DNA from 3 places in the Bacillus spongicola genome. Region 1 is predicted to be linked to each of the others. Evidence: predicted binding sites of a transcription regulator. Region 1 holds the regulator's gene; each other region holds the start of a gene.
What was found. Region 1 encodes Rex, which represses fermentation and respiration genes when NADH is low (regulators of the CRP and FNR family bind a similar motif). Its sites were predicted from a motif close to TTGTGAAATATTTCACAA; they were not measured.

Region 1 (4,287 bases):
CTACCTCTATCGCCGTTCCGCTTATTTATAAGCTCGGACTGAATTCCTTTGGTGTAGAAGATAAAGAAAAGATGCTCTATTTAGCTGCGGGGTACTGGCTATTTATTAGCTTTACACTCACCCTTATCATTGTACTTTTTTTATTACGAAAAAGCGAAAGATATGAGGACTTTGGCCAACAGCATTCAATTCCACTCTCCATTTCTTGGGGTGTGGGCGGAATATTTCTCGCCTTTTTAGCACAGGCCCTCGCTATTACTGTTGAATCTTTTCTCGGAATCGAACCTGGATCGGAAAATACAGCGACAGCGATGAAAATCATCTCACTTGTGCCAATTGCGTTAATTGCTTCCTCGGTCGCCGGACCAATTTTAGAAGAAATTGTTTTTCGACAAATCCTATTTGGGGCACTCTATAAGCGAATGCCATTTCTGGCCGCTGGTTTCTTAAGTTCCCTTCTATTTGGACTGGCTCATCGCGAATTATCCCATATTCTGTTATATACGACGATGGGCTTTACGTTTGCTTTTCTGTATGTGCATACGAAAAGAATTATTGTTCCCATCATCGCTCACGTTGGCATGAATACACTCGTTGCGCTCATTCAATTTTATCCTGCAATTATGAAAAAAGTAAGCGCACAAGTCGCACTATTTATTCACTGGATAGGGTAATCACGCTCTTTTTAAACATATATATTGAAGATTTTTTTCTTTTCGTCTATTTTTGAACAAAATCAATACCAGAATAGAGAACTCCTTCGAAAATGAACTTCAATAGCTACAATAATGTACACGAATAGGGCAAGGACTCTATAGGATTAGGAGGACGTTTTTATGAGAAAATCACCTTTGTTTACTGGTATCATTTACACCTTACTCGGAATTCTATTTACGTATTTTTCAATCCAAAATGTTGTGACTCATGGCTGGGGATTTTTCACTTATCTTCTCATTTTCCTAGCAACATTGGATTTAGGTTCAGGACTTCGGATGATTAACATCCACATTAAATTAAAAACGATGCAAAAAAAATAGACCCAATGGGTCTATTTTTTTATTCTTCCATTTCTCTTTTCTGTTCTGCAAGCAAAGCTTTTTTATAACCAATTTTACATATACCTAAACTGATTTCATATAAAACAAAAAGTGGTAGAGTAACGAGTAAATGAGACATAATATCTGGTGGTGTGATCATTGCGGCAATCACAAATAGACCAAAGTAAGCATACACCCTCATTTTCGACATCAACATTGGTGTAATAATCCCTAACCTTGTTAAAAACAACATAATGACAGGGAGCTGAAACAGAAATCCGAACGGAATGGTAATTTGAAAAAGAAATTGAAAATACTCATTGATGCCAATTTCCTGTTCAATTTCTAGATTCACAGACAAATTCAACATAAAGTCGACTACAAATGGAAATAAAATAAAATACGAAAAAGCTAATCCACCAAGAAACAAGATCACCGTTACCGGAATGTAACTCAACGTGACACGTCGTTCTTTTTCATATAATCCCGGGGACACAAAGGACCATAATTGAAAAAGAATTAACGGGAGCGCCATTAATAATGACAAGAATATTATTACTTGGATGTAAATCTTTAATGGATCCGTTAACCGAAACGCATTCATCGTTATTTCTTTCGCTTCATCCGCATTCTGCAAGTAAACAATCAACGGTTCGGCGAGAAAAAAGCTTGCGATAATCGCAAACAAGAAGAAAACGACCACAATGAGAAGCCGTTTTCTTAATTCATCTATATGTTCATAAACAGTCATATCATTTCGACTCATCGTCAATCACCTAACATTTACTTAGCATCATTTTTGTCTTTGTCTTCGTCATCCGCTAAGCCTTTTGTGGCATTTTTGAATTCGCGCAACGTACTTCCCATTGCTTTCCCTAGTTCTGGTAACTTTTTGGGACCGAAAATTAATAGTGCAACTACTGCTATTGCTACAAGACTACCTGGACCTGGCATTACGCTACACCTCCTCAGTACTATATTACATCATTTTACCCCTAAATCCTAATTTCTTAAAGCCCTTCTTGTGACGTTTCCGTGTCCTTAGTAGAATAGTTCTTCAAGAAATAAACTAGCGACTGCAATTCAACCGCTAAATCAATATGATGGATTCGAATAGACGAAGGAACATTTAACCGTGCCGGCGTGAAATTCAAAATCCCTTTCACATTCGCACTCACTAAGCGATCCGTTATCGTTTGAGCAACAGGAGCGGGTACGGTCAAAATAACCACCTCTATGTTGCTTTCCTTGATTTTCTCTTCTAAATCGTCTAAAGCATAAATCGGTACGTCACCTATACTCATGCCCACTTTATCAGGATTCACTTCAAAGGCCATCTCAATTTTCGTGTTATTATTTTTCAAAAAATTATAGTGAAGAAAAGCTGTGCCTAAGTTTCCTACTCCAATTAATCCAACCTTGGTGACTTCATCCTGGTTTAGTGTTTTACTAAAAAAGCTTAGCAAATAGTTCACATTATAACCATAGCCTTTTTTCCCAAGTGCACCAAAATAAGAAAAGTCTCTTCTAATCGTAGCCGAATCTACTTTTACGGCCTCACTTAATTCTTTCGAGGACACTCTTTGTTTACCTGAAGAATGTAAGTTTTGAATAAACCGATAATATAGAGGCAAGCGTTTTGCGGTAGCTTGCGGTATTTTCATTGTGTCTTGATTCATTTCTAATCCCTCTCTATTTTTGAGCCAATCATCTCTCGATTTTTCTATTTAATAGAGCTTTCGGCTCATTTTGTATTGAATCCTATTTTCGGAAACGCTTCCATTAATCTCGAACTAGCTGTTTAGATTCCTCTTGGTCGGAAATATATCACTTTTCTTTGCAGATGAATCAATTTTAATTAAAGGCATGCCTGATGTAGACATTCTCCTCTTCATTCATTATCATACACTATTTCGTCAAGATTGTCTGTTACCTTTTTCACAAGTCCTGCTATTGCTCAACTTGTTTTAAGTGCGATACACTGTTTGTATAAGACTCTTTTCTTATATATTGTGACTCTTTCGTTTATTTTTCGATGGAATCCTCGATTTTGCTGTTGAAACCTATCAAAAATAGTCGATAAGATGAAGTAAAACCTTCCGCATTTTATAGTACAGTTCGCTAGTAAAGCTGATTGGTTTCTTACTGGAAACTAAATTACTCGGACACTTGAAGAGTTACTGACCAGTTTAAACGAGATGAATGAGGTGAATATATGATTTTATTACAAGTCAATAATGTAACAAAGTACTTCGGGGCAGAAATGATTTTATCAAATATTAAACTAGAACTGAAATCTAAAGATCGAATTGCACTTGTAGGTAGAAATGGTGCTGGAAAGTCAACTTTACTAAAAATCATCTCCAATCAACTTTCCTTTGATTCAGGAGAAATAATAAAACCAAAACATGTGACCATGGGCTATTTAGCTCAGCATACAGGACTGGAATCCAGTCTATCGATTTGGGACGAGATGCTATCTGTATTTGAGCATGTTTTACAACATGAAGCGGATTTACGCAAATTAGAGCTTGAGATGGCTTCACCAGATATTTATGAAAACACAGAGGCTTATGAACGGACACTATCCGAATATGATCGCTTAACGGTGAAATTTAAGGATTTAGGCGGCTATCAGTATGAATCGGATATTCGCTCTATTCTCCACGGATTGAATTTTGCTAACTTTGATTATTCTACCAAAATCTCCACATTAAGTGGCGGACAAAAAACGAGACTAGCTTTGGCTAAACTTCTCTTAACAAAACCTGATTTACTCATCCTAGATGAGCCCACTAACCATTTAGATATTGAAACACTCTCTTGGCTAGAGCAATATTTACAGGGCTATTCAGGTTCCATCTTGATTGTCTCTCATGATCGCTATTTTTTAGATAAAGTCGTCAATCATGTTTATGAAGTATCACGGAGAAACACAAAGAAATATCACGGCAATTATAGTGATTATTTACAAAAGAAAGCCGACGACTATGAACGCGAGAGTAAGCAATTTGAAAGACAGCAAGCTGAAGTAGCTCGTTTGCAAGATTTCATTCAAAAAAACATTGCCCGAGCTTCCACTACAAAAATGGCACAAAGCAGGCGAAAAAAACTCGAGCGAATGGACCTCATGTCTCAACCGCTTGGTGATGAAAAATCTGCCCATTTTTCTTTTGAAATTGAACGGCAAAGTGGGAATGATGTTTTAAAAGTTCAAGATTTAACAATAGGTTATCACCAAGAACCAATT
Region 2 (4,287 bases), on a different contig from region 1:
AATCCAAATCCTTATTTGAAGAAAGTCAAGGGGTATCTAGGAGTCGATTTTACAAAGCCCAATCCCTTCACACGATTTATTCGTGGATCCATCGCTTATGAAGAGGGGAAGTTAGTTGCCTATCCTTCTGGACTAGACAAATCTAGTGTCGTGTCGTCTTTAGCTTATGCCAGCGTTTTCATTGAGCTTCCGGGTGGAACAAGAGGATATGAAAGGGGTAGGGAAGTAGCGATTCACCTATTAGAGGATCAAGACGGGCAAAGCAAGTTTGATTTGCCCTCAAAATGAATGTAAGGACTGATTGATTTGGAACAATTTGAAGTGATAAGTACACCGATAGAGGTAAAAGAAGTGATAAAGAAAGTAGAGAGAAGAGAAGCAGGAGCGATCACCACGTTCATTGGAACAGTAAGAGAATGGACACAAGATAAACGGACGGTTTATTTAGAATACCAAGCCTATGTTCCGATGGCTGTAAAAAAATTAGCTCAAATTGGCGAAGAAGCAAAAGTGCAGTGGCCCGATGTAAAGATGGCGATTACGCACCGAATCGGTCGACTGGACATATCTGATATCGCCGTTGTTATCGCCGTTTCTTCTCCTCATCGAAAAGTAGCATATGAAGCAAATGAATATGCCATTGAACGAATTAAAGAAATGGTTCCGATTTGGAAAAAGGAACATTGGGAAGATGGCGAAACCTGGATTGGAGACCAACGAGAGAAAACACGGTATCCTAACGGGGAACCAGATGAAAAGGATGGTGTATAATGATAAAGGTTCTATTATTTGCTCATCTTCAAGAAGAAGTAGGAGAAAATGAGATCATGATACAGGAAGAAGGCATGAGTGTTGTTCAACTGAAAAATTGGCTACAAGACCATTATCAAGTATCAGGTGCTCGCAATGTCATGGTTGCAATAAATGAAGAATACGCAAACGATGATGATAAGATCGTATCTGGAGATATCGTGGCCATAATTCCTCCCGTTAGTGGCGGATAATAAGAGCGTCATCTATTTTATTGTACAAGCAACAGTAGAAAAAAGCTCCACCGTATGAGAGAAAGCCATTCATACAGTGGAGCTTTTTATTGTTGATTTAGGCTGTTTTCACAAAAATCGTTGCTTTTGGAACCAGTCAATAAACGATGAGATAGTATTGTATTGGGGGATCTTTTTGCCTCTTTTTGATGGGAATCAACGGCAATAGGGAGAATTCCATCTAAAGTTAGTTGAAATAGCAACAATATAGACGAAAAGAACCCTATTAAAGGACTATTGAAAAAAATTTTGAGAGTCTAACAATAGCAGACTTGCGTTTTTCTTATGATGGATGAACAAAATCGAGTAATCTATTCTTTTCTTCATCCGATAATAGGTTTTCAGCCATTGGGAAAAGAACCTGTTCTTCTTTTAAAAAGTGAGAAGTTAAAATGTGGTAAGCTTCGATGACAAGGTGGCATTGAGTATTAATTGCATCAAGTGTTACAATTGTATCGAGCGATTCCGTATTAGTTAAAAACATTGTCATACATCTTTTTGCTTCATGATGTTCATATTCCATTACAGCGAGAGGTCCTTCATGGCGATTAATATAGGCAGCCATCATCGTAAAAAGACATTCTTCTTCCTTTTCAGCATGAGATTCAAGACTTTCAAAAAATAGAAAAGCCTGAGAACGAAGCATTTGTAGTCTAGTTAATTTCTCTTTTTCAGAAGTGATCTCTAAAATGGTACTGGCTTCTTGAAAGAGAGCAAATTTTTGATCATTTAAGGGCCCATGTTCATTTTTTAACGTTTGTAAAGCTATACATAACGGAACATCTTCTCGTGAATTAATAAAATTGTGACAAGACATTATAGATTATTCCTCCTTGAATTGAGCATAACCATCACTCATATGTCAAAAATACTATAAAAAATGGTGTCGTGTTGTGAGGGACATCACACGATTATGTAACAGGATAAAAGATTTTTTTAGCGGTGATATATTTCACAAGTGCGCTAATTTCACTATGATAAAATAAGTCATATACAAAGGAATTGGAGATAGATCATGGTTCATAATCATATTAAGAATTCACAGGGAAAAACAAGGTGTCAAGTAGTAACTGTCAGTGATACGAGAACAGAAGAAAATGATAAAAGTGGCAGACTCATGATAGACATGCTTGAAAAAAATGGTCATGTAGTCCAAGTATATGAAATTGTGAAAGATGAGTATGCACTTATTTCTTCAGCTATTCAAGAAGGCATACAAAGCGATGAGATTGAAGTGGTCTTATTAAACGGGGGAACCGGGATTGCGAAACGAGATGTAACAATTGAAGTGGTGAAACCATTTCTTGAAAAAGAAATGGTCGGCTTCGGAGAGTTATTTCGATTTTTGAGTTATACAGAAGACATTGGTCCAGCTGCGATTCTTTCACGAGCAATCGCAGGGGTTGCTCATAATAAAGTTATTTTTTCGGTACCAGGTTCTACAGGTGCAGTTCGTTTAGCAATGGATAAGCTAATTGTACCAGAACTGGGTCATCTCATCTGGGAATTAAATAAGGATAAGAAATGAGTAGACTGAAGAGCTTAATGATTGTGCTGTTGTTTACTAGTTGGGTCTTAGCTAGTTGTAGTTTAGGTACGAATACACGCAATGAAATTACGATTTCGGCTGCTGCGAGTTTAAAAGATAGTTTACTAGATGTGAAAACAGCGTTTGAAGAAGAATATCCCGAGGTGAAAATCACGTATAATTTTGGCTCAACGGGTGCCTTACGTAAGCAAATTGAACAGGGTGCACCCATCGACGGTTTTCTATCTGCATCAAGTAGTGACTATAATAAACTGAAAGAAATGGAGACAATCTATGCGGGAGAGTTACTCTTTACGAATGAACTCGTATTAGTAACAAAAAAGAATTCGAGTTCTATTTCCTCGCTTGAAGATGTAGTTATCTCGGATGATAAACTAGCGATTGGAACGCCCACAATTGTTCCTGCGGGCTTCTACGCAAAAGAAGCACTGGAATATTTTGATCTATGGGAGAATCTACAAGCAAGACTAGTGTACGGAAAAGATGTGACCCATGTCTTAACATTGATCGAACACGGAGCAGCAACTGCCGCTATTGTTTATAAGAGTGAGGTAGTTAACAAGAATGACTTTACCGTTATTCACGAATTCGATCCGCAGTCACATAGTCGAATTGACTATTATGCAGCTGTGGTGACATCAAGTGAACAGCAAGAAATAGCAACGGATTTTCAAAAATATTTGTTAACAGAGAACTCATTGAATATTTTTGAAAAGCAGGGCTTTAATATTGAAGTAAGTCGGTAGGTGTAATTATGACGCAATCGTTTTGGTTCCCCATACAATTTTCAATAATTGTTGCAACTACGGCAACAATTATCACTTTTAGTGTCGCAGTCTTGATTGCCTATAGATTAAAATCAAGCGAAATAAGAGGAAAAAGCGTTCTGGAAGCTTTTTTTTTACTGCCACTCGTATTACCACCATCCGTATTAGGTTTTTTACTACTCATTATGTTTGGGATGAATAGCCCTATAGGGATATGGATACAATCCCTATTCAATCAAACACTACTGTTTACAAAGGGAGCGGCGATTATCGCAGCGACGATTGTCGCTTTTCCGCTAATGTATCAAGCGGCTAAAACTGGTTTGAGTGGGGTGAATTCTGACATTGAAGCAGCGGCAAGAGTGGACGGCGCAGGAGAATGGAAAGTATTCTATTATGTGTCATTGCCTCTTGCTATCAAGTCACTTCTAATGGGCGTAATCTTAAGCTTTACAAGAGCGTTAGGAGAGTTTGGAGCCACGTTAATGTTTGCTGGAAATATTCCAGGAAAAACACAAACCATCTCGACCGCTATTTATGTAGCAATTGAATCGGGAGAAAATATTCTCGCGTGGCAGTATGTTTCGGTGAGCATCGGATTGTCATTCTTTTTACTCTTGCTGATCAAACTGATTGAGAAGGATAAGTAAAAATAGTACTTGAATGAAGCTCTATTTGTAAACGTTGTGGCCGTCTATATTGAAAATGAATGGAAACCGTTCATTTAGTCGTCATCTATATGAAAAATGAGACGAAAAGAACCCTGAAATCTATCTTTAATGCAATTTATAGAGAGCTACGAAAAGCAAAATTATTTGTGGAAACGGCTTTGACTTAAGTAAAGTGCAAGCCGCCTAGAGTTTGAGCACAAAGGTCATTTCTATTATTCAATAAAACCTCAGTGAGAGTAACCACTGAGGTAAGCGTT
Region 3 (4,287 bases), on a different contig from region 1:
AGTTATTTTTCTCCTCGAAGCTATGTTTTTGTTGAAACCAATCAATTTCTTGAACAAAATAGCGTGATTGAATATCTGAATTCTCAAAGATGCTCAATAAGCGATCAATATTTTTAAAAGAATCAGCAAACATATTTTTCGCAAATGAAGCAGCCTTAGCTTGGGTAATCTTATATGGAGGAAGAGCAGTCTCGACATTGATTATTTTGGGCATTAATATCACTCCTATCACTTCATTTGGATAGATTGCCCTTTATTGGATTATATTATTTAGATTCGTGTTTTTACTTTATTTTACGACAATTTTTTCACTATTCCTACACTCTTCTGCCCTTTAAAGCTGTCATATATGGTAGAATTATGTTCATAAATGCATGGAGGATATGATCATGACTCTTACGAAAACAATACAAGAAGTTCTTAACAGTAGCATAGAGGCAATTAAGGCTGTTATCCCTATGGTACTGAACATGGAAACCCCCTCTTTATTACAACAGCCACTCTACCAACATAGTATAGGTGTTCTTATTGGAATGACAGGTGATGTAAGAGGAAGAGTGATCATTGAAAGTAACGAAGAAACATTAAGTGGAATTGGAACTGTGATGTTCGGAATGCCTTTAGAGGGGGAAATGCTTGAGTCATTTGCCGGAGAACTCGGCAATATGATTGCAGGCAACCTTTCAACCAACGTTGCGCAAAAGGGTTACACCACCGATATCACTCCTCCCACCGTTATAGTGGGAAAATCCAAGATGTATGGGTTTGAGCGTGCAGTTCGTCTGCCAATTCAAATCGAAAATGCCGGAAGTTTAGATATCATATTAATGATTGAAGGTCAGTAATTACACATCTGGATCACCTGTCCGGATAAAGAAAGAACGCAATTCAAGAATTGCGTTCTTTCTTTATGTCTAATAATCGTTTATGGCAATAACGTATCTCTTGTTGTAATTTTATTCACTATTAAATGAAATCCTTCATTTAATAGTGATTTCATTCAATAAACACGAAAAGATGCCACGAAATCTATTATTTCTAGAGTATATACAGCTTCATTTAAAAGCCTTGGATGGTCATGCCTCCATCAACAAATAGTGTTTGACCGGTGATATAGTTTCCTGCTTCAGAACATAAAAACACAGTAGGTGAAACCAGTTCTTCTAATTTTCCGAGCCGATTCAAAGGGGTCACTCGAAGTATATCTTCTACATAGTTTTCATCCTGTAATAACTTTTCTGTTAAAGGCGTGGGAAAATACCAAGGACCAATAGCATTCACGTTTATATTATGCTCGCCCCACTCTAACGCAAGCACTTTGGTCATTTGAATCAATGCTGCTTTGGTCATCGCGTAAACCACTCCTGTTCGTAAGGCCACATGCCCCCCGACAGAGGAAATATTTACAATTTTTCCGTGACCTAGTTTCTGCATTCGTTCCCCAGCTTTCTGGGCCATTTGAAAGGCAGATTTTAAGTTTGTATCCATTATGATGTTCCACTCTTCTGTTGTTACATCCAACGCCTTCGACCGAATATTCATCCCCGCATTATTAATTAATATATCCACAGATCCCACTTCTTCATCTATTCGTTTAAAGAGCGACTCGACTGCTTTTTCAGAAGTGACGTCTGTTGGCATCACCCAGTATGATACATTTTGATTTTTAATATGTATTGCTGTTTCTTCTAAATTGGCTTTTGTACGAGATACAAGAATAACATTGGCTCCAGCTTCAGCAAGACCAATTGCAACGGCCTGGCCAATCCCTCTTCCAGCTCCAGTAACAACTGCATTCTTTCCATGAAGATTAAAGGATGATAAATACAAGGCAAACACCTCTTCCAGCTTAATATGCTAATTTTACCATATTTTCCTAGATGTTTGCCTATCAGACTAGTTTTTTTTTGTAGACTTTTCTTGATGTAAGCTAGTAATGACAATCTTCTGCTCAATTGGTCCTAAGCAAATTAAGCAAGTTCCACAATCGTTATAAAGAACCATGCATTGCTTGCAATAGTATTTCTCCATAAAAGATCCTCCTATCTGCTTTATTTATCCTATTCTTATCTAATGATTTTCTTTACAGGTAATAAAAGGAATGAAAAGGAAAATATTCTTCACACTTTTTTCACAAATTTATGCACTTGATGTGATTTTTATCACAGAAGCAATTGGTTTTCACCTCTATGATAGTGTTAACAGTAAAAATTGTTTTTTTAAGGGAAAGGAGCAAGTCACATGGGAAAACCACAATCTCAATTGCCTCATAATCCAAAAAGTAAACTTGAAAATGAGCGAAACTCATTAAAAGGGACTCTGGCTGCCGTTTCAATACTCGGTGCATTTATTGTTGTTACCTGGTTTATCGTATTTTATATTTTTATCGATCGTTTTTAGGGAAGGGAGAAGATTTATATGCACATGCATCGTTATGAAAAATGGTGGCTTACTTTAGGAACTGGTTCTCTTATTTTATTTTTAACAATTTTAGGAATATCGGCCTTCCATCAAGGTCATGAACCGCCAAGTGCCAATGCAATTGTGGACCCAGAGCGTGTGGGAGAGTTTAGTCCATTTGATGAACCTGGCCTTAAGAAAGTTGATGGAAAAGAGTGGGATTATGAATTGGTATTCGTCGCTTCTGCATTTTTTTACGATCCGGGAGAAATTGAAATCCCAAAAGATTCAACGGTGAAAATTATTGCAACAACAAAAGATGTCGTTCATGGCTTTGAAGTGGCTGGAACAAACATCAATATGATGCTTGAACCTGGTTATATAAGTGAATATGTTACAACTATGGATAAATCTGGTGAATATTTAGTTCTATGTAACGAGTATTGTGGTGTTGGCCACCATACAATGAAATCAATGATTAAGGTGGTGGAGTAACATGAATACCAATACCTCTTTTATAAAAGTAGATAAAAAAGATGCAAGTTTAGCGATGGCTCATTTATATGTTGCTTTTATCGCCCTAGCCTTAGGTGGACTCGCTGGACTCCTTCAAGTATTAGTTCGTTCAGGTAGATTCACGCTTCCTTTTAATATAGGATACTATCAAGTTCTTACAGTACATGGTGTTTTACTTGGACTTATACTAACAACATTTTTTATTTTAGGTTTTCAAATTGCGGCCATTAGTCGTACATCTGGTACATTTTCTCCAACAGCTCGCCGTCTAGGCTGGATTGGTTTTTGGGTGATGGTTCTTGGTACTGCGATGGCTTCAGTCATGGTTTTATTAAATGAAGCTACCGTTTTATATACGTTTTACGCGCCTCTTCAAGCGCACTGGATATTTTACCTTGGGCTAACCTTTGTTGTAGTTGGTAGTTGGATTGGTGGAGCGGGGATGATCGTCGTTTATGTTTCATGGCGTAAAGCAAATCCAGGCCAGCCAAGCCCCCTCTTAACATTTATGGCTGTTATCAATACAGTCTTATGGATTGTGGCGACACTAGGAGTTGCTGCAACGGTATTATTCCAATTACTTCCTTGGTCGCTAGGTCTTGTTGATCGTGTAGATGTATTAGTTAGTCGTACACTATTCTGGTATTTTGGGCATCCTCTTGTGTATTTCTGGTTGCTTCCAGCTTACATGGCTTGGTATGTCATTATACCTAAAATCATCGGAGCGAAAATTTTCTCTGACTCACTAGCACGTATGTCTTTTATCCTATTTCTACTATTCTCGATTCCTGTTGGATTTCACCATCAACTAGTAGAACCAGGAATTGATCCTTTCTGGAAGTTTTTACAAGTTATATTAACTTTTATGGTTGTCATTCCATCATTAATGACTGCTTTCTCACTATTTGCATCATTTGAGCAATTTGGTCGTCATAAAGGGGCAACAGGTCTATTCGGATGGTTCAAAAAAATGCCCTGGAAAGATGCTCGCTTTCTCGTACCATTCATTGGTATGGTCGCCTTTATCCCTGCTGGTGCCGGTGGATTAATCAATGCATCTAATCAGATGAATCAAGTGGTTCATAACACCATTTGGATAACAGGTCACTTCCACTTGACGTTAGCTACTTCTGTTGTGTTAACATTCTTTGCTATCATGTACTGGCTCGTTCCCCATTTAACAGGACGAGTCTTAACGAAAGCGATGAATAAATTAGCAATCTTCCAAGCTATCGTATGGACCGTCGGGATGACAATTATGTCAGGTTCGATGCATATCGTTGGACTATTAGGGGCTCCGCGTCGTTCTTCCTTTTCGACTTACGGAGATTCTGCACAAGCACTTGAATGGATTCCTTATCAAGTAGCTCA

Region 2: U8D43_RS04685 (hemerythrin domain-containing protein) is a predicted target of Rex. The motif match lies at 1,984-2,001, and genes of this name have one in related genera.
Region 3: U8D43_RS03810 (cytochrome c oxidase subunit 2A) is a predicted target of Rex. The motif match lies at 2,151-2,168, and genes of this name have one in related genera.

Annotation. Positions count from the first base shown of each region.
Region 1 covers NZ_JAYKTS010000038.1:5,455-9,741, reverse strand. The annotation lists gene U8D43_RS18480 (CPBP family intramembrane glutamic endopeptidase) at 1-674, shown strand, start outside; gene U8D43_RS18475 (YdiK family protein) at 837-1,037, shown strand; gene tatC (twin-arginine translocase subunit TatC) at 1,057-1,803, opposite strand; gene tatAY (sec-independent protein translocase protein TatAY) at 1,821-1,991, opposite strand; gene U8D43_RS18460 (redox-sensing transcriptional repressor Rex) at 2,048-2,716, opposite strand; gene U8D43_RS18455 (ABC-F family ATP-binding cassette domain-containing protein) at 3,253-4,287, shown strand, end outside.
Region 2 covers NZ_JAYKTS010000004.1:198,456-202,742, reverse strand. The annotation lists gene U8D43_RS04700 (molybdopterin molybdotransferase MoeA) at 1-288, shown strand, start outside; gene U8D43_RS04695 (molybdenum cofactor biosynthesis protein MoaE) at 307-771, shown strand; gene moaD (molybdopterin converting factor subunit 1) at 771-1,004, shown strand; gene U8D43_RS04685 (hemerythrin domain-containing protein) at 1,327-1,860, opposite strand; gene U8D43_RS04680 (MogA/MoaB family molybdenum cofactor biosynthesis protein) at 2,056-2,571, shown strand; gene modA (molybdate ABC transporter substrate-binding protein) at 2,568-3,338, shown strand; gene modB (molybdate ABC transporter permease subunit) at 3,347-4,009, shown strand; gene moaC (cyclic pyranopterin monophosphate synthase MoaC) at 4,286-4,287, opposite strand, start outside.
Region 3 covers NZ_JAYKTS010000004.1:35,755-40,041, forward strand. The annotation lists gene U8D43_RS03795 (type III polyketide synthase) at 1-214, opposite strand, end outside; gene U8D43_RS03800 (chemotaxis protein CheX) at 390-845, shown strand; gene U8D43_RS03805 (SDR family NAD(P)-dependent oxidoreductase) at 1,060-1,830, opposite strand; gene U8D43_RS03810 (cytochrome c oxidase subunit 2A) at 2,242-2,400, shown strand; gene U8D43_RS03815 (cytochrome c oxidase subunit II) at 2,419-2,895, shown strand; gene U8D43_RS03820 (b(o/a)3-type cytochrome-c oxidase subunit 1) at 2,897-4,287, shown strand, end outside.